DNA from 2 places in the Lentilitoribacter sp. EG35 genome. Region 2 is predicted to be linked to the other one. Evidence: riboswitches for the same ligand, from Rfam matches in the RefSeq annotation. Region 2 holds a riboswitch; the other holds the start of a gene.
What was found. Region 2 has a riboswitch for cobalamin ahead of cobU (bifunctional adenosylcobinamide kinase/adenosylcobinamide-phosphate guanylyltransferase). Riboswitches for the same ligand answer to the same signal wherever they lie in the genome.

Region 1: another riboswitch for cobalamin. It lies ahead of AB2J24_RS13955 (energy-coupling factor ABC transporter permease); the one in region 2 lies ahead of cobU (bifunctional adenosylcobinamide kinase/adenosylcobinamide-phosphate guanylyltransferase).

The regions. Positions count from the first base shown of each region.
Region 1 is NZ_JBFNGQ010000008.1:3,399-18,290, reverse strand. Features, by position in the region: gene msrA (peptide-methionine (S)-S-oxide reductase MsrA) at 1-39, opposite strand, end outside; gene AB2J24_RS13965 (hypothetical protein) at 54-374, opposite strand; tRNA gene AB2J24_RS13960 (tRNA-Ser) at 607-696, shown strand; gene AB2J24_RS13955 (energy-coupling factor ABC transporter permease) at 870-1,553, opposite strand; cobalamin riboswitch at 1,604-1,817, opposite strand; gene AB2J24_RS13950 (substrate-binding domain-containing protein) at 1,979-3,016, opposite strand; gene AB2J24_RS13945 (ABC transporter permease) at 3,066-4,088, opposite strand; gene AB2J24_RS13940 (sugar ABC transporter ATP-binding protein) at 4,091-5,623, opposite strand; gene AB2J24_RS13935 (LacI family DNA-binding transcriptional regulator) at 5,761-6,780, shown strand; gene AB2J24_RS13930 (SMP-30/gluconolactonase/LRE family protein) at 6,792-7,691, opposite strand; gene AB2J24_RS13925 (GlcG/HbpS family heme-binding protein) at 7,761-8,183, shown strand; gene AB2J24_RS13920 (L-idonate 5-dehydrogenase) at 8,203-9,240, opposite strand; gene AB2J24_RS13915 (2-hydroxyacid dehydrogenase) at 9,250-10,197, opposite strand; gene AB2J24_RS13910 (SDR family oxidoreductase) at 10,298-11,065, shown strand; gene AB2J24_RS13905 (gluconokinase) at 11,076-11,603, shown strand; gene AB2J24_RS13900 (NAD(P)-dependent oxidoreductase) at 11,604-12,491, shown strand; gene AB2J24_RS13895 (LacI family DNA-binding transcriptional regulator) at 12,553-13,569, shown strand; gene AB2J24_RS13890 (NAD(P)/FAD-dependent oxidoreductase) at 13,790-14,892, shown strand, end outside.
Region 2 is NZ_JBFNGQ010000001.1:406,082-420,973, reverse strand. Features, by position in the region: gene cbiE (precorrin-6y C5,15-methyltransferase (decarboxylating) subunit CbiE) at 1-349, opposite strand, end outside; gene AB2J24_RS01910 (precorrin-8X methylmutase) at 342-983, opposite strand; gene AB2J24_RS01905 (sirohydrochlorin chelatase) at 984-2,084, opposite strand; gene AB2J24_RS01900 (DUF6732 family protein) at 2,081-2,320, opposite strand; gene cobO (cob(I)yrinic acid a,c-diamide adenosyltransferase) at 2,608-3,240, opposite strand; gene cobN (cobaltochelatase subunit CobN) at 3,243-6,983, opposite strand; gene cobW (cobalamin biosynthesis protein CobW) at 6,992-8,071, opposite strand; gene cobU (bifunctional adenosylcobinamide kinase/adenosylcobinamide-phosphate guanylyltransferase) at 8,074-8,592, opposite strand; cobalamin riboswitch at 8,721-9,104, opposite strand; gene AB2J24_RS01875 (cobyric acid synthase) at 9,144-10,607, opposite strand; gene bmt (betaine--homocysteine S-methyltransferase) at 10,983-12,020, shown strand; gene AB2J24_RS01865 (trimethylamine methyltransferase family protein) at 12,058-13,710, opposite strand; gene AB2J24_RS01860 (corrinoid protein) at 13,925-14,626, shown strand; gene AB2J24_RS01855 (DUF1638 domain-containing protein) at 14,649-14,892, shown strand, end outside.

The sequences.
Region 1 (14,892 bases), on a different contig from region 2:
TTGTGTTTTTTTCGAAAAAAAATTCTCAAACAACATCATTCATCCTTTGCAACTTATCGCGTAAAAAAACGATCTTCGGGTTTTTCGCGTTTATAGCTTAGCGCATAGAACAAAAATGACAGCACTAAAAATACTACCGAACTTGGCTGCAGTAATATCCATTGCGCGACCGGGTCCCACGCTTCTTTTAAAAGATAAGTCTGAATGAGCGTTGTTGCAAGTTCCAGAGATTCCGGATTAAACCCTTCCCAAGATTCACCGAGAGGAGCAAGCGTTAGCTGACCGACAACGACCGAGTGAAGTGCATCCACAACCCCAACAATGATTGCAATAATGAGGCAGATGATACTGATAAAGCGGAAAATAAATCTCATTCGTTTTAAACTTTTCTGAAGGTCGTATTGTAAATCTTGGCATAGACTTAATTTACGTATCTAGATTGTGCAATGCCACCAGATATCTTGCGTCTATCAGCTTGTCGAATTTTGCAACAAAAATACTAGAAAGTGATTGCTAAAACATTGGTTCTGGCTATATTGCGCGGAAATCCTAGCAAGAACTACCGAGCTAGTGTTTAATCTTATCACCGTATAACGCGATAAGAACGGAGAGGTGGCCGAGTGGTCGAAGGCGCACGCTTGGAAAGCGTGTAGGCGGGCAACTGTCTCGAGGGTTCGAATCCCTTCCTCTCCGCCATTTCTAACTTTTGTGGAAATAGCATAGCGAATTTGCGGTAAAACAGGCAAATATTTGATCTGATGCCGCAAAGAAGTTTCTCTAGCACCAACAAAAATAGCAGCAAAATTATGCTGCTATTGATACTTTCCTTAAATGCTCCAAATCATTTTTGGATTTGGGAATAAGGACTACTATGCCGCAGGATTATGCAGGCGATTGTATAATATAGGTGAGTTTGAAGCCCCGCGAAGTGTTTTTGCACCGTATAGGACTGCCAAATCAGCAATTGGTTCAACAAGAATGACAAGCATATAAGCGGCACCGAATGACGCAACGCTAGACAGGTTTTCTGCGCCGAAGCCTTGGCCATAAAATGCCCAGAACGCAACCCAGCCAACAATGCCGGCTTGGTATGTTGTCGATAGCGCAAGTGCTTGTTTATAGGATAGATCCACATAAGCCGTTTTTGGCGCAATAATGCGCTTTGCAAGCATACCAACAGCCCAAAGCGGAACAAGCAATGTTGTTAAGTTGATGCCATATTGCGGCAAATCAATTGGCGCGAACAATACGCCTTGAAGAAGAAGGCCTGCCGCCAAACCAATTGCTGCGGCACCGCCGCCAAACAAAAGATAAAGGGTTGAGCCCAAAATAAAGTGAACTTCCGAAACGCCAACTGGATAATGGGGAAGTACTTGAAAGAAAACAAATACCAAAATGGTTGAAATTACACTTCTTACTGCTAGTGCTGAGATACCACCATCATGTTTAATTGTATCAAGTGCCATTTTTCCTAAAAGACCAGCAGCACCAACTGCAGTTGCATAGCTCAAAGCGATTTTTGCGCCATCAACGACGCCAGGTTCTACATGCATTATATTACTCCTTGTTCGCACCCACCGTGCGCGAGTTTAAGTTTTGGCCGATTCGGCCGGTTGCTGATGGCAGGTCTCCTGGCTCATGGTTTCATGTTTTTCTCACCTTCCCAGCCAAGTTGGCCAGTGGTATAACGAGATTAACAACCACATACAGTTGCGGGGGCAGCCATAGATTAGGTTCCTTTTGGATACGCCTTGCTATGTTCCCTTTTATTTTCGTCCGCTGTCTAGCTTTCAAAAACCATCTCTGTTGTTTTTGCAGAATCGCTTTGATTGAGCAAGTTATAATTCGCAAGTTTGGGGATTTCAGATCTGTTCTGATTAATGGGGAGATGGAAATGCAGTTAGAAACTGAATGCAATATCATTTATTACACGTAAAAAGGCGGCCAACTTGGCCGCCTTTTGTAACGCTTAGATGGCCTATTTGCCCCAGATTTTTGCGTATGCTTCACGGTATGGCGACTGGGGGTCAAATTGATTGCTATCACCCATAGCCTTAAGGCCTTCTTCCGTAACAAGTGCAGGTGAAGTTATGTAACCAGAACATGCTTCACCCTGGATTGCACGGTTCAACTCATCCACGAGCTGCCAACCTTGTAAATTTAAAGGCTCGGCTACGGTGATCGCTTGATACTGATTTGTGCGAATGCGCTGAAAAGCTGCCTCAGAACCATCGCCAGCCGAGCCGGCTTTAGGTGCCCCATCCCCAGCAATACCAGCTGCGGCAAGTGCAGGGCCCATAAAGTCAAAATATAAGTCATTAATAGCCAGGGCATGCGTCCATTTTGCACCGTATTTCTGCAATAATGACGTCGTCAGAGGGCCCATTCGAGCAGATGTATCGGCAATAGGCGTATCTACATACTCAAGAACGGTGCCACCCATTTTCTCAATGGTTTCTTTAATGCGATCTGCTTTATCAATCGCAATCTGGTAGGTTGAATCTGTGAAGATAACAACGGCAGGCTTACCGCCAGCATCTTCAACTGCCCATTCAGCGGCCGTTTCAGAAACAGTCATGGCATCCGTTGATACATTTGCGAAGATGCCGCCCGGTGCATCGCAGCCAATTTTTGGACCTGAGTGCCAGGATACCATAGGGATTTTTGCGGCTGCAACGGTTTCAAGCGCAGCTTGTTGTTCAACAGCATCAAAACCGTTGATAACAATACCTGCGGGTTGCAATGCCATCGCTTGTCCAAATGCAGCAGTACGGCCTGAAATTGAACCAGCGCCATCAATTACGCGTACGTTCCAACCAATTTTTGCGGCAGCTTCTTCAACGCCATTGGTAACACCCAAGATGCCACCGTTTTTTAGATCGCCAGCCAGAACAACAATTGTCTTATTATCTGCTGCTTTTGGTCCGGTGGTTGGGCCATCCCATTTCGCCATCTGAGCGTTCGCAGCCGAAAAGCTTGAACCTGCAATAATTGTGCCTGCTAGCAGGACTTTCATAAATGTACGTTTCAGCATGGTTACCTCCATAGTTGCTGATGAAGTTTAATTATTTTTTGACTGCGCCCTTTCGTCTTTGCGCATAGCCAGCAATTCCAATGGCGATCAATAATGTTGCGCCATTAAACATCGGCTCAACCCAGAACGAGCCGCCAAATTGCTGAATTCCTGAAATGCCCACAGCAAGAATGGATACACCAATAATGGTGCCCCACACATTTACGCGGCCGGGTTTTATTGTCGTTGATCCTAAGAAAGCGCCTACAAGAGCGGGGAGTAAATATTCGAGGCCAACACTTGCCTGACCAATTCTTAGTTTTGCCGCAAGGATAACGCCTGCCAGAGCCGTCATGATCCCTGACGCTACGAAGGTGCCAACAACAAATTTTCGTGTTGGAATGCCATTGAGTTCGGCAGCTTTTTGATTTGCGCCAATCGCATAAAGATATCGGCCCATGGGTGTATATTCAAGCACAAGCCAGAGCGCTATCGTAATGACAAATACGTAATATGCGGTGATCGGTAAGCCAAAGATGAATGTACCGCTGATGGAATAAAACCCATCGGGCAAAGCGCCTACAACCTGACGGCCACCAGTGTGCCATAAAGCTAATGCATAAAGTACAGTGCCTGTTCCCAATGTTGCGATGAAGGAGTCAATTTTTGCAACCTCAACCAAAACACCATTTAGAAAACCAACCAATGCGCCAAGTATAATGACAATCAATACAGCAGCAGGCCAGGGAACTCCGTAAAGTGTTTGAAGTGAGATCGCTAGAATATGCCAAAGCACAATTCCATATCCAACCGTTAAATCAATACGCCCTGCGGCCATGGGGATCATTGCAGCAAGGCTAAGTAGTGCAATAATGGCTTTGTCGGATAAAATGGCGCGAAGATTCAGCATCGTCGGAAAAGTATCCGGCAACATGATGGAGAAAAGAATTATCAGAGAGATGGTAAGGATTAACAGACCATAAACTGGTATATAGCGGACTAGTTTTTCTCCGAAACTCAAACCCTTTACTTCTGCTTTTGTTGGCTCAAGAGCGCCAGATTCAATAGATTGCATAACTAACTCCTACCCGCTTCAAGTTCGGGTGAATTTTGAGCAACGTCCCCAGCGGAAGCTGCTTGAATAAGTGTTTCGGTCGAAAGGCTAACGCCGGAAAGTTCTTCGACGACCTGTCCCCGACTAAAGACAATAGCGCGATGACAAATCGCGGCGACTTCTTCAAAATCCGTAGAAACCACGATCACGCCCATTCCAGTGGATAGTGCTTCAAACAACAATGCATAGATTTCAGCTTTTGCGCCCACATCAACACCAGCTGTAGGGTCCTCTGCAATCAATAATTTGCGGTTAGTCGCTAACCAGCGCCCGACAATAACCTTTTGTTGGTTTCCGCCCGATAAGGCTTCAATCGCGAGTGTTGGATCATTTGGGCTAAGTCCTAAATCACGCCCCAATTCATATGCTTTACTGTCTTCGGTCTTTGACGACATGAATGAGAATAACCCGCGTCCGGTAGCTTCAGGGTTCAAATAAGCATTCTCGCGAATGGTTAGACTTGGTGCGATAGATTCAACAACACGATCACGTGCAACAAGACCGACCCCTGATTTCATTGCCGCTCTTGGTGTGCTTAGATCGGGCTTCTCTCCATCAAGAATAATTTCGCCGGTAAATGGACTGGCACCGTAAAAACTGCGCCCAATTTCCTCGTGGCCTGCGCCGCGTAGTCCAACCAACCCTACGATTTCACCATGATTGATTTTCATATCAAGCGGGCCGGCAATACCTGAGCATAAGGCACGAGTTTGAATAACAGGTGCGCCAAGATTAACCCCTGGACGATCAATCTCCCGGGTTTTCTTACCCACGATAAGGTTAACCAATTCTGGAGGGTTCGTATGAGCAATGTCACGCATCCCGACCATCATTCCATCCCGCAAAACAGCAACGCGATCAGCAATTTTGAAGACTTCATCAAGGCGATGAGAAACATATATCATCCCCACGCCTGCTTCCTTTAACGGACGAAGCGCATTGAACAAGCGTTCCACTTCGTCCGCAGGGAGAGAGGCTGTTGGTTCATCCAAAACTAAAAAATCGCATTCAACAGATAAAGCTCTTGCAATTGCTACAAGTGATTTTTCTGTTCGGCTAAGGTCAGACACTCGGGTTGTTGGGTCAAAATCACAATTAACTTTTCTAAGTGCACGCGCTGCATTATCTTCAGCGTTCTTCCAATCGATTAAACCAAGTCTACGTGCAAAACCTTGTGCTAAAGCCATGTTTTCAGCAACAGTCATCCATTCCACCAAACCTAAATCTTGGTGGATAAATGCTACCGCTTGCCGTTCATCCAGTCGTGAAGGAGAGTGAGTATAGCGTGTTCCATCAATAGAGACATGGCCTGAATCTGGATTGTGAATACCGCCAAGAACCTTGATAAGTGTTGACTTGCCAGCGCCATTTTCTCCCAAAAGCGCAACGATTTCACCGCGAGCAACATGTAATGATACGCCACGTAGTGCAAGCGTACCGCCAAATGATTTGACGATATCATCGAAAAACAAGCCATTTTGCGCTGACTTTGGCATTTTATTCTCCTCCACCACCCAGTTAACAGTACCTCAATTTGCATGTTACCGGTAACATGCGCCTATAATGTCTTGCAAATATTATCAGAGTCAAGCAAAATGTTACCGATAACTTACTTTTTTAGAGCGGCGCGAAATTGGCAAAAAAATCAACGAGAAAACGAGGGGCAACATTAAGTGAAGTGGCTGCTGCTGCAGGAGTTTCCAAGATGACCGCTTCACGCGTGTTAAGAAATGCTGATGGTTTCACAGAAGAAACGCGCAACAAGGTTATGCAGCAGGTTGATCGTTTGGGCTATGTGCCTAATCGGATTGCAGCCGCATTTGGCTCATTTGAAACATCAACTCTCATTGGTGTTTCCGTTCCTAGTTTAACCAGTGGCCTTTATGGCCCGGTGTTGGATTCAATAGATCGTACATTTCTAAAGTACGGTTATCAGACGATGATTGGTGCGCACGAGAGATCGTCTGACACTGAGGAAGAATGGTTACGCGCCATTTTGGCATGGCGCCCGGCAGGTGTTATTCTGAGCGGTCGAAAACATACGCCAGCGACGCTCGATATTTTAAAAGCACAAGCTATACCAATTGTTGAGATTTGGAACTTAAATACCAGCCCATTAGATGTTTCCGTGGGTTTCAATCATTTCGATTGCGGGCACGAGATGGCTAGATATATGCTGTCTAAAGGCTATCAGAAAATCGCCTACGTTGGGGCTAATCGAAATGAGGGTGGTACCAATGAGACGAGACTTGATGGGTTTGAGGCAGCATTAAGTGATATGTCGCTTGGCTTGGTATCCAAAGAGATTTTGGTTGATCATGCAGGTTTTTATTCAGGTTATTACGGAACCGAAAATGTACTTAGCCGCACAAGTGACATCGATGCTATTTATTATCAAGATGATACGATGGCTGTAGGTGGCCTATTCTATTGTCAAAAACTTGGCATAGATGTTCCTGCCGATATCGCGATTGCCGGTTGGGGCGGGATGGAGGTTACCTCTGTACTCCCACGGAAACTGACGACCACAACAGTGGCAACCCAGACTTTAGGAAAGGCGGCAGCCGAGGCGCTTGTTGCCCGAATTCGGAATGAGCCGACAAAAGACGTAACCGTTGTTGAAACGCGCCTTATTCCTGGTGAAACTGTTTAACTAGGTGCAATCTAGGGTTTCTGAATACCGCTTCTGTTTAAAGTAATGGTGTAGAGGCTGGTTGTCGCTGTGATGAACAATTGATGCTTTGCTCTACCACCAAAACATATGTTCGAGACAGTTTCAGGAACAAGGATTTTACCCAGAAATTTACCAGTCGGGCTGATGCAATGTACGCCATCTCCTGCAGATGTCCATACATTTCCGTCTTCATCTAGCCGGAAACCATCGGCACACCCAGGCGCTACTGTATGAAAGTCTGTGCCGTCATCGACATTGTTTCCCTCAACGGCATAACAGCGAATAAGGCGATTGGCATTCTCGTCAAATATCTTTCCCGTGTCAGCCACATATAATTTCGTCTCATCATGAGAAAAGGCGAGCCCGTTGGGACAGTCAAGATCGGTAACAACAGCCGAAATCTCTTTGGTATCGGGATTAATCCGATAAACCTGACACGGGAGTTCTTGTTTGGACTTGAAGCCTTCATAATTGGTCATGATGCCATAATGCGGATCGGAGAACCAAATTGAACCATCTGATTTTACGATAACATCATTTGGCGAGTTTAGCGGTTTTCCTTCGAAACTGTCGGCAATAATGGTGATTGATCCATCATGCTCGGTTCGCGTTACTCTACGTGTGCCATGTTCACACGAAACAAGCCGCCCTTGCAGATCCCGCGTATGGCCATTGGTGTAGTTTGATGGTTCGCGATAGATAGAAATACCATCACCCGGGGTCCATCTCATGATTCGATTATTTGGAATGTCAGAGAACAGAAGGCAATTTGCATCTCCGAACCAGACAGGGCCTTCTACCCAGTCAAAACCAGTTGCTAATTGTTTAACAGGCGCATTTCCCAGCACATAGGTAGAAAAGAGTGGATCCGCTGCTTCATAGAACGACATCTATTTATCTCCGCATCAATTTTTGTTATCGATAACATATATTTTGTAAACAACAAGTGGAAAACCCACATGAATTTTAAAACAAGTCTCATCCTAACTCACAGCGCAACTTTGGCAATGCTTCAGGCTGCTGTTAATAAAGCAGAAGCTCTGGATCAGCCGCAATGTGTCGTCATTGTTGATGCAAGCGGCGAGCTTCTTGGCGAAATCAGAATGACTGGCGCAAAGTTCTTAAGTCGCAAAAGTGCCCTGTCGAAAGCATTAACGGCGGCATCCATTCGTGGACCAAGTTCAAATGTCCCAGAAGCTGTAAGGCCTGCAATCTCTGCAGCAACATCTGGTAATGTTACTGGCTTAGCAGGCGGTTTACCTATCATCAAAGATGGTGTTTGTGTAGGTGGTATCGGAGTGGGATCAGGTTCTGGCGAACAAGATATTGAGGTTGCGCTCACAGCGCTTGAGGCTGTCGGCGCACAGGTAGATTTCAGCTAAAGAGCTTGTCTCCACTTGGTTAAGTGGAGAACTCTATTTGGGCCTTCATTGCTTGGGTGCGGTCTCCGGCGATTTCAAAACCTTTGATGGCGTCATCCAGTTTCACTGTGTGGGAAATTAAAGGGCGTACATCAATTTGTTTTTGCTGCATAAGGCGAACAGCAATTTCAAATTCCTCATGAAAACGGAATGAGCCGCGTAAATCTAGCTCTTTGGCAGTAAGTGCCTGCATTGGAACTGTCATATCCCCGCCAAGGCCGAGTTGCATTACCAGGCCACGAGGACGCATGGTCGAAATTCCAGCAGCGAGAGCCGGAGCTGCGCCCGAGCATTCAAACAAGACATCAAAATATCCTTTGCCAGCTTTGTACTGATCAAGGTCTGCGCTTGCTTTGGCCATATTAATAACTTTATCTGCGCCAACTTTTGTAGCATAGGCAAGAGCTGCATCTTCGAGATCTGTGACTATAATTTCTGCAGCACCCGCTGCACGCGCTGCCAGTACACATAATGTGCCAATGGGACCTGACCCCGTGATCAGTACTTTCTTTCCTAGCATTTCTCCAGCGCGACGGACACCATGTAGGCAAACTGACAATGGCTCACCCATCGCAGCTTCTCCAGCAGTTAGCCCATTCGCTTTGACGCATTGGTTTGCATTGGCGACAATCTTCTCCCGGAATGCGCCTTGAATATGTGGGAACGGCATTGCTGATCCATAAAACCGCATATTTTCACAATGATTTTGTAAACCTTCGGCGCAATATTGGCAGTTATTGCAAGGTCGTGATGGTGACAGAGCAATAAGGTCACCAACGGCAAACCCACTAACACCTTCACCTAGTTCCTCGATGTAACCGGAAACTTCGTGGCCCAGAATCATTGGTTCTTTGACTTTAATTGTATCGCCAATTCCGCCATGATTGTAGTAATGGAGATCGGAGCCGCAGATACCGCCTGTTGCGATGCGAATTAAAACTTCACCTGCCTTTAGCGTATCAAGTTGAGTCTCTTCAATTCGAAGATCTTTAGCTTTGTGAATTACAATCGAACGCATAAAATTACCTTATGTAACCGGAGATAGTAGTGGTTTACCATCAAATTGAGCTATGAGATTTGCAAGAACAAGGTCACCCATTGCCTCGCGTGTTTCGACTGTACCAGAGCCATGGTGAGGTTGTAATAACACATTATCAAGCTCAAGAAATCGTGGGTTGAGATGAGGTTCACCTTCAAACACATCAAGCGCGGCTGACCCGACAGTGCCCGCCTCTAGCGCGTCCAGAAGTGCAGTTTCATCTATATTTGCAGCACGAGAAACATTGATTACCATCCCATCCGGTCCAAGCGCATTGAGCACGTCTTTGTTGATAATATGTTTTGTTTCTGCCGAGGCCGAGAGCGATACAAAGAGAATGTCGCTGTTCTTTGCTAATTCTATGGTGTTAGCGATAAACGGCCAATCTTCTTTAAGATTATGCGGTGCACGGGCGCTGTAGGAAATATCCATGTCAAAACCGGTAAGCCGACGCGCGATCTCATAACCAATTCGCCCCAGACCTAGAATGCCGACACGTTTTCCATGAACACGCCGGGTAAGAGGGAGCATGCCTTTGCGCACCCATTCTCCCGATTTTACGAAGGTTTCGGCACCTGCAACGTTTCGGCCAAGAGCTAACATCATTGCGACGGCTAGATCCGCCACATCCTTTGTCAGAACATCCGGTGTGTTCGTTACATGGATATTCTTTTCTTTTGCCGCCTCAATATCAACGGCATCAAAACCAACACCGTAAACGCTGATAATCTCCAGATTTGGAAATGAATGGATTAATTCACGATCCGCGCCGAGGTCACCACGTGTCGCGATCGCTTTAATTGATGAGCTATGCATTTTTATAAAATTTTCTTTGTCATCAACCTCAAAATATCGATGAACATGGAAGTGTTCTCGCAGCATTTTTTCATCTCGCTCCGAATAAGGGCCGATTTGGAGAATTTCAACTTTTGCCATTCAATGTTCCGATATTGCTTGTAATTGTTATCGATAACATATAGACGTGGAGCTAAACACTGTCCAGTAAAATTTGCCAACAGAATTCGAAAGTTAAACGATGACACAGAACTTATTTGACCTTAATGGAAAAACTGCATTGATCACAGGCTCATCTCAAGGGATTGGATACGCGCTTGCAAAAGGTTTGGCGGCATCAGGTGCCAAGATCATTTTAAATGGTCGAGATGTCGAAAAACTAAAAAATGCCGCTGATCAACTAAGGTCTGAGGGTATTAATGTTACTGAACTGGCTTTTGATGCAACAGATCATGACGGCGTGCGAGACGTAGTCGACGGATTTGAAAAAGAACACGGAGCCATTGATATTTTGGTCAATAATGCCGGTATGCAATTCAGAACTGCACTGGAAGACTACCCCGCAGATATGTTCCAAAAATTGCTGACTACAAATGTCGCTTCTGTGTTCAGTGTTGGGCAAGCAGTTGCGCGTCATATGATAGGGCGTAAGGCTGGAAAGATCATCAATATCGCATCAGTCCAAACCATGCTCGCTCGGCCTGGTATTGCTCCTTATACCGCCACAAAGGGTGCCGTTGGAAACTTAACAAAAGGCATGGCAACAGACTGGGCGAAATATGGTCTGCAGTGCAATGCGATTGCACCGGGTTATTTTGATACGCCGCTAAATGCAGCATTAGTGGCTGACCCTGAATTCAGTGCCTGGCTTGAAAAGCGAACACCTGCGGGTAGGTGGGGAAATGTAGATGAGCTTGTTGGCGCGTGCGTTTTCCTAAGTTCTGCCGCATCCAGCTTTGTAAATGGCCATACGCTTTACGTGGATGGTGGAATCACGGCTAGCTTATAAGCATTTTTGTATGATTGAGATCAATAACAATAAACGTCTCTTTGTGGTTATGGGAGTTGCAGGTTGTGGTAAGTCCACAGTTGGAAATGCTCTTGTTGGCCAACTTGGAGGAACTTATCTAGAAGGAGATGAGTTCCATCCTATGGTCAATATCAAGAAGATGAGCAATGGCGAACCGCTAACAGATGAAGATCGTTGGCCATGGCTAAAAATAATAGCTCAGGAAATGTCAAAAACAGAGGGTCTTGCTTTTACAGGATGCTCTGCTCTTAAGCGTTCATATAGAGATTTGTTGCGTCGGGAAGCTGGCGAAGGAATTACTTTTATTCATTTGTCTGGATCCAAAGAGGTCATCGCCGATCGTATGAAGAGGAGAGCAGGTCATTTTATGCCGACAGATCTACTGGATAGCCAGTTTGCAGCGCTTGAACCTTTATCAAACGAAGAAACTTCTATTACTGTTGATATCTCCTTCTCACAGCAGCGGATTTTGGATCAAATTTTAAGTTTAATAACAGATCAGAACAAAGGCAATTAGATGGCATATAAAGTTGGATTAATCGGCGCTGGTGCTATGGGTGGAGCAATAGGAACTCGTCTTCTATCTGAAGGTTGTGAGCTGTTTGTCTTTGATCTTGATAAAGAACGGGTAGCCGAACTTGTTGCCAAGGGTGCAATCTCGTCAAACTCAGCAGCTGATGCTGCACAAGCTTCAGAATTTGTAATTTTCAGTTTGAATGCGTCGAGAATTGTTGAAGTTGCTGCTTTTGGCAATGGCGGTGCAGTTGAAGGCGCAGGCCCTGAAACTTTGTTTATTGATATGTCCTCAATTGATCCCACTGAAACCCGCAGATTTGCTGAAAAGGCGGCAGAGCATAATATTGGCTGGGTGGATGCACCTTTATCCGGCGGAGCACCAAAGGCCCTTATCGGTGAACTGACATTAATGCTGGGTGGAGAAGGTGGCCATGTCAAGAAGGCAATGGAATGCCTTAAGCTTCTTGCATCCAATATGTCTCACATGGGCCCAAGTGGCGCTGGCCAAACAACGAAGATTATCAATCAAGTGCTATGTGGACTTAATTTTGTTGCGGTCGCTGAGGCCACTCAATTGGCCCTGGATGCCGGTGTTGATGCGACTAAAATTCCGGCAGCCCTTGCAGGAGGTCGCGCAGATAGTGCCGTTTTGCAAGAATATATGCCGCGCTATGCTATTAAAGATTATGACCGTCAAGGTCGCCTGGCTAATATGGTCAAGGATCTAAATTTTGCCCAGAATTTGGCATTGGAAACAAATACATCTATGCCTGTGACAGCGGCATGTATGGAGATTTATAAAATGTTGGTTGCGTCAGGACTGGGTGAAGAAGATTTGCCTGTTTTAATGGAATATTTCAAAGGGCCTGATAAGGCAAACTTTAAGTAAATGGAAATAGCTTGCAAAGAGGATCGGTCAAAGTTGGTTCAGGCGGGGTAGAGGAAAAGTTGTGAAGGATAAACCAAAACTAGCCACTATGGCGGATGTTGCAAAACTTGCTGGCGTTTCTAGCATGACTGTTTCGCGCGCCTTAAAGCCTGAAACGTCCGTTAGTAAAGCGACACGAGACAAAATTCAAAAAGCAGCTGACGATCTGGGCTATGTTCTTGATACAAGGGCCTCTGAATTTTCCTCAGGTCGCTCTGGTTTCGTTGCTGTTACGATACCATCGATAAACAATGGAAATTTTGCCGACACAGTAAAAGCGCTCTCTGACGTTTTAGCAAAAAATGACCTTCAGGTCTTGTTGGGTTACTCAAATTATCATGTGGATCGTGAAGAACAGCTTATCACTCAGCTTCTAAAAAAGCGCCCGGAAGCGATTATCGTAACGGGTGGTGTTCATACAGACAGATGCAGAAATTTACTTGAGAATTCGGGCATACCGGTCGTAGAAACTTGGGATATTCCTGAGAATCCAGTCGACCAGGTTGTGGGTTTTTCAAACGCATATGCTGCAGAATTGATGATCGAACATTTCATCAAGCAAGGTCATACAAAGATTGGTTTTATTGGTGGTGATAATTCTCGAGATAGCCGCGGACGTGATCGTTATGAAGGGTTTTGTAAAACGCTCGAAAAACACGGTTTAGATGCGAGCAGAATATCGTTTCAGGAACAGTCCCCATTTTCTATGGAACCGGGTGTTAACGGCCTAAAACATATCCTGAAAGAATGGCCCGATACTCATGCGATTATGTGTGTTTCAGATCCCGTCGCATTTGGTGCGGTAACCGAATGTAAGAGACTTGATCTATCAGTACCTGATACTATAGCAATCGGAGGGTTTGGTGCCTATGAGCTTGGTCTATTTTCAAATCCATCAATTACAACAATTGATGTTGGTGCTGCATTAATTGGACAGTTAGCTGCTGAAAAGATCGTTGATCTTCTGTCTGACAGCAGACGTGAGAGTAACAAGGTTGTTCAAACCAAACCGCGCCTAATTAAACGTCAAAGTGCCTAATAGTACGATTGTGGTTGTCAGTTTTTAGAAGTGCGCAGAGCATGGTTTACTTACCCTAACCCGCTATGCCTAAATATAGCTGTTTCAGGTTGTAAAAGTTGTATCTTGCTTGATCGGATCAGGCAGGATGGACAAATCGTATAAATCATCTAGATAGGTAAGATCCACTTGAGCGTTGGTGAATATGCTGAGGTTATCACTCTAAGTTGTGAGAGTTTAAATGAGTTCAAAAACCACTGTTGTCGTCGGCGCTGGAATTATCGGCGCATCGATTGCATATGAGCTGCAAAAACGTGGTCGAAATGTTGTGATGGTTGATGGCAATGCTCCAGGTCAGGGAGCATCGTTTGGAAATATGGCATCTGTTGCCGTGACTGAATTTATGCCATTGGCTCGCATGTCGACCTGGAGGCATATGCCTGGTTGGCTAATCGATCCGGAGGGACCGGTAAGTGTCAGCCCAAAATATTTCCCCCGCCTGATCCCTTGGTTCTCTCGTTTTATTCTTGCCAGCAATCCATCGACGGTTCAAAAGTTAGAGTGTGCGGGAGCCGAGCTTTGTCAAAGATCGCTGGCTGATACAGAGGAACTATTAGCTGAGATTGATGGCGGTGTGCGGGTATCAAAACAAGGCTGCTTGTCACTATATGCAAATGATCGTGAGTTTGCGGGGGACCGTGAACGTATTGAAATGCTTCATCGTCATGGGTTTGACTACGAGATAATTGAGCATAGCAAAATTCGTGATCTGGAGCCGGAAATATCCGATAAAATCACTAAAGCAGTTTTATTGCCAGACAACCGTACACTCACGGATCCATACCAAATGGTTGTTCAGCTTGTCGCAAGATTCAAGGCTCTTGGAGGTCAAGTACAACAATCAAAAGTTACTGGTTTTAAACGTGGAGCACGTATTTCCGGGGTGCATTTACAAGGTGGAACTATTTTAGAAGCTGATAATGTGGTGCTTTGTGCTGGTGCATTCACCGGCGGCCTCTCAAGGTTGTTGGGAGAGCCTATACCACTGGAAACGGAACGCGGCTACCACACTCAGATCATGGCTCCGGACATCACAATCAAACATTCGATTATTTGGCCAGCCAAAGCATTTATGGTTAGTCCAACGGCGGGAGGCATTCGTGTCGGAGGTACTGTCGAATTGGCAGGTTTGAATGCAACACCTAACTATAAACGCGCTAAAATCACAGTTAAGCATGCTCGCAAAGCGTTGCCAAACCTGAAAATTCAGAACATTTCCGAGTGGATGGGTCATCGCCCGGCATTGCCGGACACCATTCCAGTCATGTCACCATCAGCCAAAAC
Region 2 (14,892 bases):
ACCCCATCTTTGATGCTGCCAGCGAGAAGCCGGAAGGCGATGGTACAACAACCATCTCATCCGCATCAAAAAAACGCCGCAACGTGGCGCCGATCCCAAAATGCATAGGATCACCAGTTGCCAATATAGTGGTTGGTGTACCGCGTCTCTGCTTTATCAATATAATTGTTTCAGAAACACCAAATGTCCAGGGGATAATATCACGATCACCTGTTTCAATTTCTTCGAGAACGCGCGCAGGCGCAATAACGGTTTCAGCTGCTTCAAACAGTCTCGTTGCTTGGCCGCTTAAGCTGTCTAAACCATTATCGCCTATACCGATTATGTAAAGCCAGGGAGTTCTAACCATTGTTGTTCAACCCACCAGCTAGTGCATTTACCGTAGCGGCGGCCATTGCAGATCCTCCACGACGACCAGCAACTGTAACAAAAGGCACGCCACGTGGGTTGGCAGCAAGTTCGGCCTTTGATTCAACTGCACCGACAAAACCAACAGGCATGCCAATGATTAAAGCCGGTTTTTCACAACCTTCATCCAAAAGTTCCAATAATCGAAAAAGAGCTGTTGGCGCGTTGCCTATGGACACAATCGACCCTTTAAGCTGATCTTTCCACAAATCAACCTGAGCCGCTGATCTCGTCGTATTTTTCTTCTGCGCAATATTCGGAACATCTGGATCATTCACCAAACAAACAACCTCATTTTCCGATGGTAACATGCGAGGGATAATGCCCTTTCTAACCATCTCAACATCACAAAAAACCTTAGCACCGTTTTCAAGTGCATTGCGTCCGCTAGTAAATGCATCTTTTGAGAAGAAAACATCATCAGCAATATCAACCATCCCGCAAGAATGAATCAATCTGATAACCAGTTGATCCAACCCTTTGCCAAACCTGGATAAATCCACTTCCTGCCGTATAGTTTCAAATGACTTTCGATAAATTTCGGCAGGGTTTCGCTCGTATGACAAAGAAGACATTTATGTCTTCTTTGTCATTGAAACGGGTCCGTGTGGATGATCTGCGTGCGGATATGGATGATGATGGTGATCATGACTATGAGTATGGCCATCATCATGAGAATGATCATGTGAATGTATCGGTGTAAACGGAAGATTATGCTTCTCACAAAATTCCTGATCGCGGCAAGAGGCATCGCAATCGCCATTACACGGGCAATCTTCTAAACCACCGCCAATACCCTCGACATGATGATGATGGCTTTCCTGCGGCAGTCCCACTTGATCCTCAAAGCCCAAAACCTGCTCACGATATTTACAAAGCTGGCAATTCATCAATGCCTGCCCGACTTTTACTTCTTCAACCCGGTCTTTAAATGTATCCAGGACAAGCGAATGGTCATTGAGATAACCGGCCTTCACAAATTGAATATCAGGGTTTAGTGCCGCTACCTCATCGGTGTAGCTAAATATACGCTTGACCAAAACGCCCGTAAAAAGAAAATACGGGAAAACAACAATACGTTTGTAACCAAGCTTCGCTGCATGTTTAAGGCCAGGTGCGACGAGTGGAAATGTTACACCAGAATAGCAAGTATCTGCCCACCCAAAGCCCAATCCTTCCCAGAGCATCCGCGTGATCTTGGCCACATTTGAGTTGGCATCAGGATCAGATGAACCGCGCCCGACAACCATGAGAAGTGTTTCGTGCTTACCCACTTCACCATGCTCTTTATTTGCAGCTTCCACCGCTTCTTCAACACGCGCACCTGCTGCGCGGATCATCTTGAGATCTACACCAAGTTCACGACCATAATTTATAACCATACCGTCGTTCTGCGCTTGATAAGTGTTAAGTACAGAAGGGATATCATTTTTTGCATGCCCGGCAGCAAATAGCATTCCCGGAACTGCCAATACACGGGTAACACCTTGTTCACGAAGCTTATCCAAACCATCTGAAATAACCGGATTACAAAATTCCAGATAGCCATATTCAACGGGCGTATCAGGGTAGAGTTTTTTCAAACCCTTGGCGACAGATGAAAACTCTTTTGCGGCATTCTGATTACGACTTCCATGGCCACACACCATGATGCCGATTTTTTCTTGAGCGCTCATGCTGTTTCTCCAGTTTCACCGCTTGCAGTCTCTTCCGACGATACATCGTCTTGCTCGTTGTCCACCTCAGTGTTCTTTTTGCCTTTGACCAGAGCCGCAGCAATAGCGATTGCTGCAACACCAGCAGCAATTCCCACCCAATGGGCGTGCCCGGCCAATTCACCAGCATGCCCCATATGGGCGTATGCAGGTTGAGCTAAAATAATGAGTCCAGTCGTAATTGATAGAATGCGCATCGGCATCTCCTTGTGTTTCATCATTTGATGCACGAGACGCCGAAACTGAAAACAGCTTCGATGATCGATAGTTCTGGAATTGGCCCTTGGTTTAAGTCAGCCGCACCGGAATTTCTTTCAGCCCTTCAAAGGGCACCACCGTACATACGTTTGTTATCTATAATTTTGTATTCTCTCGGTCAAACAATTAAGCCCAAAATACATAAAGTATTGACCAGTTTTTTGACCTCATTCAATCCCAATTCTGAAGTACCGGTATTCCAGCACCGGAAGCTATAAACCCTCCCCTAAAACTCCACACCGACCTGTGCTTTAACGCCCGAACGGAACGGGTGTTTGATCATTGTCATTTCAGTTACCAAATCGGCAGCTTCAATGAGTTCATCCTTGGCATTCCGGCCAGTGATAATAACGTGCTTCATTTCAGGTTTTTGCTTTAAAAACTCAACGACTTCGTTAATATCAAGATAGTCATAACGCAGCACAATATTCAGCTCATCCAGCAAAACCATATGGGTACTGTCATCCATAATCATCTCTTTAGCGCGTTCCCACGCTTGCTTGGCAGCCTCTATATCACGCTGACGGTCTTGGGTTTCCCACGTAAAACCATCACCCATCGCAGTAATTTGAACTTGATCAGGAAAGGCTTCAAGAACTTTGCGCTCTCCAGTTCCCCATTTACCTTTCACAAATTGAACGATACCGACATTCATATCATTACCTAGAGCACGAAAAATCATACCAAAGGCAGCTGTTGATTTACCTTTACCCTTACCCGTATGAACCATCACAAGACCTTTTTCGATTGTCTTGGTCGCAATTATCTTATCGCGTGCGGCCTTTTTCTTCTTCATCTTTTCCGTATGGCGCTCGTTGAGCTGCTCTTCGGTCATGTTATCGGTGATTTTACCCGCCATGCTTAACTCCCATTTCCATCTAGTTTCGCCATCTCGTTGAGCTGGAATTTCGCTGAATTACTTTTCGGTTGCCATAGATTTCGATCAATGGCTTCTAAAAAGCGATTTGCCATTTCTTTCAAAGCTTCCGGATTATTATCTTCAATAAATTGCCTGACCTCATCGTCAACCAAATAGGCTTGATACACAAGTTCAAAGTGATGATCTCGTACGGCACCGGTTGTTGCAGCGAAGGCAAACATGTAATCCAGCGTTGCCGCCATCTCAAAAGCGCCTTTATAGCTATGACGCATAATACCAGAAATCCATTTTGGATTAACAGCTCGTGCACGCACCACACGTGAAATTTCCTCATCAAGCGATCGAATGACTGGTTTTTCAGGTCTTGAATGATCATTGTGATAGATCGATGGTTTCGTACCAGATACTTTTTCCACCGCAGCGGTTAAACCACCCTCAAACTGATAATAATCATCACTATCAAGCAGATCATGCTCGCGGTTATCCTGATTTTGAACAACTGCTTCAACGGATTTCAAACGAGTTTCAAACAAATCACGTTCAGATTTTCCATCTTCATTTGCACCATAAGCATAACTTCCCCAAACCATATATGCTTCGGCAAGATCATCCTTAGACTCCCAACCCTTCTCATCGATGAGAGCCTGTAAACCAGCGCCATATGCACCGGGTTTCGAACCAAATACACGGTAGCCTGACTGCTTCTTGGCATGTTCTACGCTAACGCCCTGTGCCAATAAGGCCTGCTCCTCTTCCTTCATGCGAAAAGCAATTGGATTATCGGCAGCATCTTCGTCAAGTGCGCCAATTGCACGAACAGCGCGATCAATCAATGCAATTTGATCTGGAAATGCATCTCGGAAAAAACCTGAAATTCGGAGCGTGACATCTACCCGTGGGCGACCAAGCTTGGCCAAAGGTATGATTTCGTAACCAGTCATTCTGCGTGAGGCCATATCCCAAGTTGGCCTTGCGCCCATCAGTGCCAAAACTTGCGCTAGATCATCACCACCTGTGCGCATATTGGACGTGCCCCATGCAGTGATGCCAAAGCTTGTAGGCCAATTTCCATTATCTTGGACGTAGCGCGCAATCAAAAGCTCGGCAGATTTTTTGCCAAGCTCCCATGCAGTCGGCGTCGGCAATGAACGACTATCAACGGAATAAAAATTCTTGCCCGTAGGCAAAACATCAGGACGTCCGCGTGTTGGCGCACCAGATGGGCCGGGAGGTACGAACTTTCCATCCAACGCAGTTATTATATTACTGATCTCATTTTTGCCGCTATCAATTACACTTTGCTTCAATCGATTCTGCGTTTCTAACAAAACGATATCTGTATTCACCCATTGTTCGGCACACTCAGTTCTGCCAGATACTAAGTCTGCTGCGAGTAGCTCTATCCGCTCGACTGTGTCACCATTTGATCGCCAATTTTCCGAACTCACGTTGTTGAGCGCATCAGGGCGATGTCCATCCCATGTTTTTGAAAAATCACAATCCAGTGGATCAAAACCATGCCCAAGTTCAAGGTCAGTAGCAATTGCACGATGAAGACTTTTATCTTTTTCGCCTTCTCCGCGCGGCAATCTCGCAAGCGCCACTGTCAAATCCTCAAGCAATCGATTTTGTGGTGCAACACCAAAGATATGCAGCCCATCGCGGATTTGCATCTCCTTCATTTCACAAAGCCACGCATCCAATTTCTCCAACGCCAGATCATCATTAGCGTCATTTTCAACACCCACATCTTTCGCAATATCGGTATCTTGCATCAGTTCAAAAATCTTCTTCTTGAGCAATTTTAAACGTCGAGGATCGTAACCAGAAGCAAGATAATACTCATCAACTAACGCTTCCAAATCTTTGAGTGGACCATAGCTTTCCGCACGCGTAAGCGGAGGTGTAAGATGGTCAATTATCACGGCAGATGTTCTGCGCTTTGCCTGTGTCCCCTCACCCGGATCATTGACAATAAAGGGATAAATATTTGGAACAGCTTTCAAGATTGCAGCAGGATAGCAGCTCTCAGATAAAGCTAAAGCCTTGCCGGGCAACCATTCCAAATTTCCGTGTTTACCCATGTGAACAACAGCATGTATCTTGGCGATTTCTCGTAAGTAGATGTAAAAAGCAAGATAGCCATGAGGTGGAACAAGGTCTGGGGAGTGGTAACTTTCTTTAGGATCGATATTATACCCACGTGCTGGCTGGACACCGATCAAGGTCTTACCACAGCGGATAAATGGGAGCTCCAGCTTTCCATTTTTAAAGAACGGATCATCTTCTGGAGAACCCCATCTTTGTTGAATCTCATCACGAACGGATTGAGATAATCCGTTGAAGTGATTCATATATTCATTAAGCTCAAGCACAACTTGAACATCTTGAATCACTTTGGAAGAATTTGTCTTACCCCCTTGAAGGGCATCCATCAGGTCGAGCGATGTTTTGGGGTATTCGCCCACATCATAACCATTGGCCTCCATAGCACGAAGCACTTCAATAACACTTGCAGGCGTATCTAAACCTACACCATTTCCAATGCGCCCGTCTTGGTTTGGATAGTTTGCTAGTATCAGCGCAATCGCTTTATCATTTGGCTTGGCATGCGCTAACTCTGCCCATGATTTAGCTAGATCCACAACATGCTGAATGCCGTATTCATGCGGTTGATGCTGAACAATATTCGCTTGAACATTCTCATCATAATGATCTGCCGTTTTAAACGAAATCACCTGAGCAAACACACGACCATCTACTTCTGGCAATGCCACATTCATTGCAAGATCCTTGGACCCTAACCCTTGTGATGATGCCTCCCAAGCTTCAATATTCCCGCCCGCTAAAACAGCTTGTAAAACTGGGGCACCGTTTCTCTCGAGCACTGTAGCGGCGTAATCATTGCCTGGCTTTGAAACCGCAAATCCTGTCGCATTAATCACCACGTTTGGTGGCGTTTGACGAAAGAGATGCAAAACAACATTTTGTGAAAATTCCTCTTTCAAACTGGATACATATATGGGAAGCGGGTTTAACCCGGCTTCCCGCATCTTCTTAATCAAAGCATCGATTGGTGATGTTTGTCCGCTTTGTATAAGCGCGCGATAAAAATTGATCCCTACAATCGGAGCGCCTTTGATCCAAATTGATTTAAGCTTATCTAGGGTTGGTTCAGTTTCTTGCGGCCAATATAATCCAGCTTTTAGTAGCGGCGCAGCGGAAACAGGTCTTGTTCTATCTTCAAGTAGCGTTTCACAATATTCTACAAAACCTGCTGCATTTTTTGCGCCACCCTCAATGAGGTATCGCCACAATGCAGCTACGTCTTCACCTGAAACATTGCAAAACCGATCTAGTTCCGGATCCGGTTTGTCATCACCTGGAACAACGACTATCTTGATGTTGTTGTTGCTCGCAGTCGCATAAAATGCTTCTAGTGCATGGGAGAAATAACCCGCACCACCAAGTGCACGAATGACAATCAGCTTGGCATGTTTAGCGGTATTTTCAGCATATGTGTCAACTGACATTGGATGCGTCAGCTGCCCAAGGCTAGCCAGTCGCCAATCCAAATTAGCAACACCATTAACAGCATTTGCAATACTTGAATTCTCAGTGTCTGCTGCTGAAAGGAAAATCACATCTCCCGGAGATTGACCAAGATCAATGGCCTCATCTCCGTCAGATATTGTTCCTTTTTGCGCTAAGAGAAGATGCATGATTTAACTCAGATCAATCCCTTGATTGCAGAAGCAATTTTTTGTTGCTCGATATCATGCAAACCAATGACCACGAGTTTAGAAGACTTCTCTTCATCAGCATTCCACAGACGATCAAAATGCTGATCAACACGCGCACCTACGGCTTGGATAACGAGGCGCATGGCTTTGTCTGGAACATGAACAATACCTTTGAGCCTAAGAATACCATATTCCTGGATCAACTCGCTGAGACCGACACAAAACTCCTCTGGCTTTTTAACCACACCAAGTTCAACCACAAAGCTTTCAAATTCATCATGGTCATGATGGTGGTGGTGGTGTTCATGATCATCGTCAGAATGTTCATCATGGTGATGTTTCTCATGATGTGATTTGCGAGTTGCCAGATCGTCCTCAGAACCAACACCAAGCCCAAGCAGTACATCTGATGGGACAATACCATTGCGCGCTACGACAAAGGCTGGTTTACGCTCAATAGAATTTTGTACCGATGCTTTAACCTGATCAAGTTTGATCTCATCAATGAGATCAGCTTTATTTAGGACAATCATATCCGCCGCCGTAAGCTGGTCTTCAAATAGCTCCTCTAACGGGCTTTCATGATCCAGACTTTCATCTTCCTGGCGCTGCGCATCTAGTTTATCATGATCATGGGCAAACCTGCCATCAGAAACAGCGGCACTGTCTACCACAGTCACAACCCCATCAACGGTTACTTGCGACTTTATTTCAGGCCAATTGAATGCGGCAACAAGCGGCTGTGGTAGCGCAAGGCCTGACGTTTCAATTACGATATGATCTGGCCGCTCTTCTCGCTCGAGAAGCTTCTCCATTGTGGGAATGAAATCATCAGCAACCGTGCAACAAATACAGCCATTTGTTAGTTCAACAATATCTTCCTCGGTGCAGTTTTCAGCTCCGCACCCTTTCAACACATCACCATCAACACCCAAGTCACCAAATTCATTGATAATGAGGGCGATTTTCTTGCCGTCGGCATTTTGCAACATCGATCGAATGATGGTTGTTTTACCTGCGCCAAGAAAGCCTGTGATAATCGTTGCAGGAATTTTAGATTGTAGCATGTTCAGCCCTTTAATTTGGATGGCAGTCCGGCGGTGAGAAAATATACCTCATCAACTGCTTGAGAAATTTTTTGGTGCAAAAGACCAGTATGATCAATAAATTCGCGTGCCATTTTGTTATCTGGTACAATGCCTTGTCCGACTTCATTTGAGACAAACACAACTGGCACTGAGAGAGTTTTGAGAACATCAATCAGCTCATCGCTCGCTGCTTCTACGTCTTGCTCTTCCATCATGAGGTTTGTAACCCACATCGTTAAGCAATCAACGAGAACAGGTTGTTTTTGATCATTCAATATCTTGAGTTGATGCGCGAGCTCAATCGGTTCTTCAAAGCCCAACCACTCATCCCCGCGACGTACTTTATGTTCATTAATGCGATCACGCATCTCATCATCCCAGATGCGTGCGGTTGCAAGATAGCTGCATGAAGGCGCAAGGTTAAGTGTCAGTTTTTCAGCAAACAAAGACTTGCCAGACCGAGCACCACCAAGCACGAAATAATGTCGTGCGATAGACATTTTCTAACGACGCATAATAGCCAGCATGGGCCCAGGCCATGCTTGGTTTACAGACGCATTTATAGAATATAATACATTTCCCACTCAGACAGCTCCCCGTGTCTTCAATGGCCTGACATACATCAAGCCTGTTTCAGTTCCCTTCTGGCAGGTCTCCTGGCTCACGTATTTCGACAGTTTCCTGTCATCAGCACACCCTTACCTTCCCAATGTTTGGCTTCGATCTAAATCGAATACCGGCGTCTGGGCGAGGAACGATTCGTAGAGAAAGAGGCGTTCAACCCGTGTTATCCCAGTTGCCCATCAGTGGTTTTTTCGAAATTTGCCATTGAACCCAATTCATCAATATGAATTTACAAAGCTCTTAGCCAAACAACGAAGGGGTGCCTACTCGCTCTACAGTCGCGGGATCGGCTGTGATTAAAGTCCTCGACTTGAGTCAACTTCCTCACATTCCCTTTTAATTTTGCTTTGCACCTTGCAAAACAAAAACCAAATGGTGAGCGATTGTTAAGCGCGCATTCAGTGACTGTCAATTGGGTAATTTGATTTTATGATGAAGTTTCTGCAATCTTCAGTAAAGCATCGAAATCTACAAGTTGTTCGAGTTCATTAGCAATATCATCTAATGCTACATCTACCATCTCAGTATAGTTTAGCTCAGATTGCATTATGCCGAAGTGGTTCAAAAACGCATGGCGAAAATCATCTTCGGTAAACAGGCCATGTAAATATGTGCCAAAGATCAACCCATCTTGTGTAATAGCGCCCTCGCCTCGCTCACCCACAAACGAAAACGGTCGCAAGCAATCCGGGCCAGTTGTTCTGCCTATATGGATTTCATAACCATTTATATCTTGACCAAAAAACTCCGAACGCGCATCAGTTTTCTGAGTAACTTTTTCAGGTTCCATGATGGTTTCAATATCTAGAAGACCAAAACCGTCTATTTCAGAAATGTCACCTTCAATACGATCAGGATCAAAGATTTTTCTGCCAAGCATTTGAAAACCTCCACAAATACCGAAAACTGAACCACCTTTTTTCAGATGCTCCCGAAGCTGAACATCCCATCCCTCAGACCTTAGATAAGTTAAATCAGCAATTGTCGATTTTGTTCCTGGCAGGATAATAATATTAGCATCGCCGGGTATAGCTTCCCCCGAACTGATGAACTGCACGTCAATATTCTGCTCTGCAATCAACGGGTCAAAATCATCAAAATTAGCCATCCGTGGAAGTCTTGGAATCGCTATTTTAAACTTACCTGATGTGTTTGCGCTCATTCTATCGAGAACAACTGAATCTTCAGCGGGCAATTTAGCAGCTGCTTTAAGCCACGGAATAACACCATAGCTCAGCCAGCCTGTGAACTTGTGTATTGATGTTAAGCCATCATCGAAAAGTGACACATCCCCTCGGAACTTATTAATCAAATACCCTGTAATCATATCGCGATCTTTATCCGGCAAAATCTGATATGTGCCGACAATGGAAGCAATGACACCTCCACGATCGATGTCGCCGATAAGTATAACCGGGACATTCGCTTCTGTTGCAAATCCCATATTTGCGATATCACCATCTCGCAAATTTATTTCAGCAGGTGACCCGGCCCCCTCCACCAATATCAGTTCATACTCTTGAGATAGCTTTTCAAAACTCTCCAATACGCACGTCAATAATTTTGGTTTGACCGATTTATACTCGCGAGCCTTCGCCTGCCCCCAAACTTTGCCATGAACTACAATCTGACTTCCTGTTTCTGATTGAGGCTTTAACAGAATTGGGTTCATGTGAATTGATGGTGACACACGAGCCGCAAGGGCTTGTAGCCATTGACCGCGGCCAATCTCGCCACCATCATCGGCAATCGCTGCATTATTCGACATGTTCTGTGGTTTGAATGGCGCAACCTTAATGCCACGATTAGCAGCAAGACGGCAAAGACCGGCAACCAACACGGTTTTACCAACATCCGAACCCGTACCCTGAAACATAATTGCTTTAGCCATAATCGCTGAATAACACCCGCAAAGAAAAGAGGGAACGAAAAATTGTGGCTCATAAAGAAAAACCGCGTCAGCTCAAAAAGCTGACACGGTTTTTTGCCAAAATACGCAGGCACTACAAAATACGCATGTAGTTACTAGCACTTCGGTACGCAGTACCTGATCCGAAGCGAGCAAATTTTAAGTTTGCTGGAGGTAGTTCTACAGCAACATCGTTACCGGAAAGTTATTGAAAGACTAAGCGAATCTTAATTTCGCATTTTTTCTGGTTAACTCGCAAAAAAATTTCAAACAAAAATCTGACAAAGCGAGTTTAACACTATTGCAATGATATAAAGACATGTTTATATCTTGAAATGATTTGAAAAGGCGTAATCTATGACCAATACATCTAATCCTATAACTGACCTGATCGCGGAAAAAGGGATCTTGATGGCTGATGGCGCCACAGGCACAAACCTATTTGAAATGGGATTAGAAGCAGGCGAAGCGCCTGAACTTTGGAATGAAAGCGCACCGGAAAAAATTGAAAACCTACACAAAGGCTTTGTTGATGCTGGTTCAGATATCATTCTTACAAATTCATTCGGCGGAACGCGTCACCGTTTAAAACTTCACCATGCGCAAGACAGAGTGTTTGAACTCAATAAAGCTGCAGCTGAAATTGCAACAAAAATTGCAAAGACAGCAAACAAACGTGTGATCGTGGCTGGTTCCGTTGGACCAACTGGGGAGTTGCTGGTTCCATTAGGCGCGATGACCTATGACGAAGCAGTCGCTGCATTTGTTGAACAACTGGAAGGTTTGAAGGCTGGTGGCGCAGAAGTTGCATGGATTGAAACAATGTCAGCAACGGACGAAATTCGGGCAGCGGCAGAAGCAGCAGTGAAACTTGGTATGCCTTATGTTTACACCGGTTCATTTGACACTGCTGGTAAAACCATGATGGGTCTTCATCCTAAAGATATACACAACGTCGCCGGTGACATTGGCGATGGCCCTGTCGCAGTTGGCGCAAACTGTGGTGTTGGAGCCTCCGACATTTTATCATCTCTACTTGATATGACAAAAGCTGACCCTGACGCAGTTGTTGTTGTTAAAGGCAATTGCGGCGTCCCAGAATTTCGCGGTAGTGAAATTCACTATTCCGGCACACCAGCATTGATGGCTGACTATGCTCGCCTTGCAATTGATGCCGGCGCGAAAATTATTGGCGGCTGTTGTGGCACTTCATGCGACCATCTCTCAGCTATTCGCGGTGCAATTGATAAACATAACGCCCCGGCTGACGGATTTACAAAACGACCAACTATTGAAGAGATCGTTGAACGCATCGGACCAATGAAAAATCAAGCTGCGGCTGATGGTGCTGATGCGCCAGCTCGTCCCCGTCGCAGTCGTCGTAAGGTGAATTAATTCGCTATCGTTTTTAACTTACTGAGCACTGATTAACCTACCGCGCAAACTGCCTAAAAACATCTCCCCACATATTATCATGCAGATGATTGGCAGCAATCGCCTGGCAATCAGCCTCTTTAAAACTGCTATAGTTTGATTTTGGCATTTGAGCACAAACTTCTCTCTTTGATTCAATAAAATCGCGCAAAGCCTGATCAATCCTGAGATCAAGCGGCGGTTGCTGATAATTGTCTAGCCACAATTTGCAAATTACATTCGCGCGCGCTTCAGAAGTCTTAGCACCATCGGCATTCCATTGTTCAAAAATGCTATTGTCCGAAAGAATTGAACCATTATCAAACTTTCTAAAATTATCCTTGGTGTGACGACTCCCTAAAAAACTACCAGAAGCTATTCCGTCTGAAATCGTATCTTCGCTATCACCAAAACCGATGAATTCGACGGAAGAAACACGCCTTTGAAGCAATGAAAGCTGGTCAGAATCGGTAATAAATTTCTGATAAGAAGCGACTAACCCACCTTCCAATGAGCCCGCACCACATGAAATAATATTTGCCCCACTGGAAATTGATGCGATTAATCCGTTATGAGCCTCCAATGTTGCCTGTGAATCCAACGCTTTTGAGCCGGTTATTCCACTCACTGCCCTAAATGGCACACCTAGTTTTCTTGCAATTTGCCCAGCGCACTGCATAAATTGACCGCCCTCAGGAGAGCTGAACGATAGCGTTCCTGTCTGCATGGAAGCAACGGCAGAAAAAACACCAAAAACAACGGGAGATCCCGGCCTAACAATTTGTGTAAATGCAGCTCCGGCAAAGAACTCTGCCGTAACTTGCACCAACGCATCAAAAATCGACATTGGACAGGTAATCCCCAGAAGCGCCATTGAGGTAATAACCGAAGCTTGATTTGACGAAGCATAGACCCGCAAAACATCAAGAACATTCTGCTCGAATTTTAGCGGTGATTGAACATTGACTTCAGCCAACAAAACCTGATGGTTTTCTAAAAACTGCTCACCGAAAACAATCTTTGCGATTTCAACCGAGTGCAAAGCCTCCATCTGCGAACCGACAGCACCGCTAAAAGATTTATCCGAATATTTTATGTGCGCATATAAAGAGCTGAGATATCGCTCACGTTTATCAATGTCTGATGCCTGACATGGAGTAAAACCTTGCGCATGAACACTTGGCGAAACGTGTGCCAGTTTTATAAAATTTTCTAAATCATTCTGTGTTGACTGCCGTCTGTCACCGTTTAAATCTTGGACAAAATGTGCGCCTGACGATAGTGTAAAAGACGATGTGTCGCCACCAATTTCCAAAGAGTACTTTGGATTACGTGCATGATGGGTAAAAGTTCTTGGCGCGTTGGCCAGAAGTTTTTGACACATCCCTTTTGGAAAATAAATTCGCCCATCTCGTTGTTCAGCTCCCGCATCAGTCAAGATGGTAAGAACTTCGCCATCAAGGCCAAAATCCACACCAAGATTCTCTAAGACAGATAATGCACGCTCCTCTACAAGCGGCAATGTCGCACTATCTATGAGGTTCAAACCTTTGACAGCTTGCTTCAATGAACCAAAATAAGGCTCAATCACTTGATTTTTCTGCTCTCCGCGACGCGCCTTGGAGCCACCAGTTCGCTTACGCGCATTTTCATTGTCTTTTTTAAGATTCATTATTAAATCAAACATCATTTTGCTAGAAATTGCCAGCCGTTATTGATATAAATAGCAAGGTAATTTCGTATAAGTCTCAAGCCATTTCAACGGTGCAGAATAAATTAGAAAATTAATGCAAGCTCTTGATAAACGTTAGTTAAATTAACAAAGCCTTTGCACTTATATTAGATAATAATATCTCACGAAAGCAAGACACCAAAGAGGATCTCCCATGTCTGAAGAAGAAGAAATCATACTCTCTGAATTGCCAGATGATGAGCTGGTTCTCCAGATGCATGACGACCTTTATGATGGGTTAAAAGAAGAGATACTCGAAGGAACGCAATTGCTTCTTGATCGCGGCTGGGAACCTTACGATGTTTTGACCAAATCCCTCGTTGCAGGCATGGCAATTGTCGGTGAAGATTTTCGTGATGGTATTTTATTTGTGCCAGAAGTATTGCTAGCCGCAAATGCAATGAAAGCAGGAATGGGCATTTTAAGACCACTTCTTATTGAAACTGGCGCACCGAAACTCGGCAAGATGGTGGTTGGCACCGTTAAAGGTGACATTCATGATATTGGCAAAAATCTTGTCGGCATGATGATGGAAGGTGCAGGCTTTGAGATTGTTGATCTTGGCATCAATAATCCTGTTGAGGACTATATCGAAGCACTGGAAAAAGAAGATGCGCAAATTCTTGGTATGTCCGCGCTTTTAACCACAACCATGCCCTATATGAAAGTTGTTGTGGATACACTGGTGGAAAAAGGCATCCGTGATGATTATATAATTCTTGTTGGCGGCGCGCCACTTAACGAAGAATTTGGAAAAGCCGTTGGCGCTGATGCTTATTGTCGCGACGCTGCTGTAGCGGTGGAAACTGCAAAAGAGCTTATGGCACGTAAGCATAATACTCACGCCTCTGGATAAATAGAACTACGAGAAAACCGTTATGAAACAAAGCAATAACACAAAAATAAGAGTTATTGCTTGCGGTGCCTTAGCACGTGAAATCCTAGCCGTTTCAAAGTTGAATGAGCTAACGCAAATTGATTTAGACTGCTTACCCGCACAATGGCATAATAATCCTGAGAAAATAAGCCCGGGCGTAAAAGCAGCCATAAAAAGGGCGCGTACTGAAGGGTTTACAGATATATTCATTGCCTACGCTGATTGTGGTACCGGTGGAGAATTGG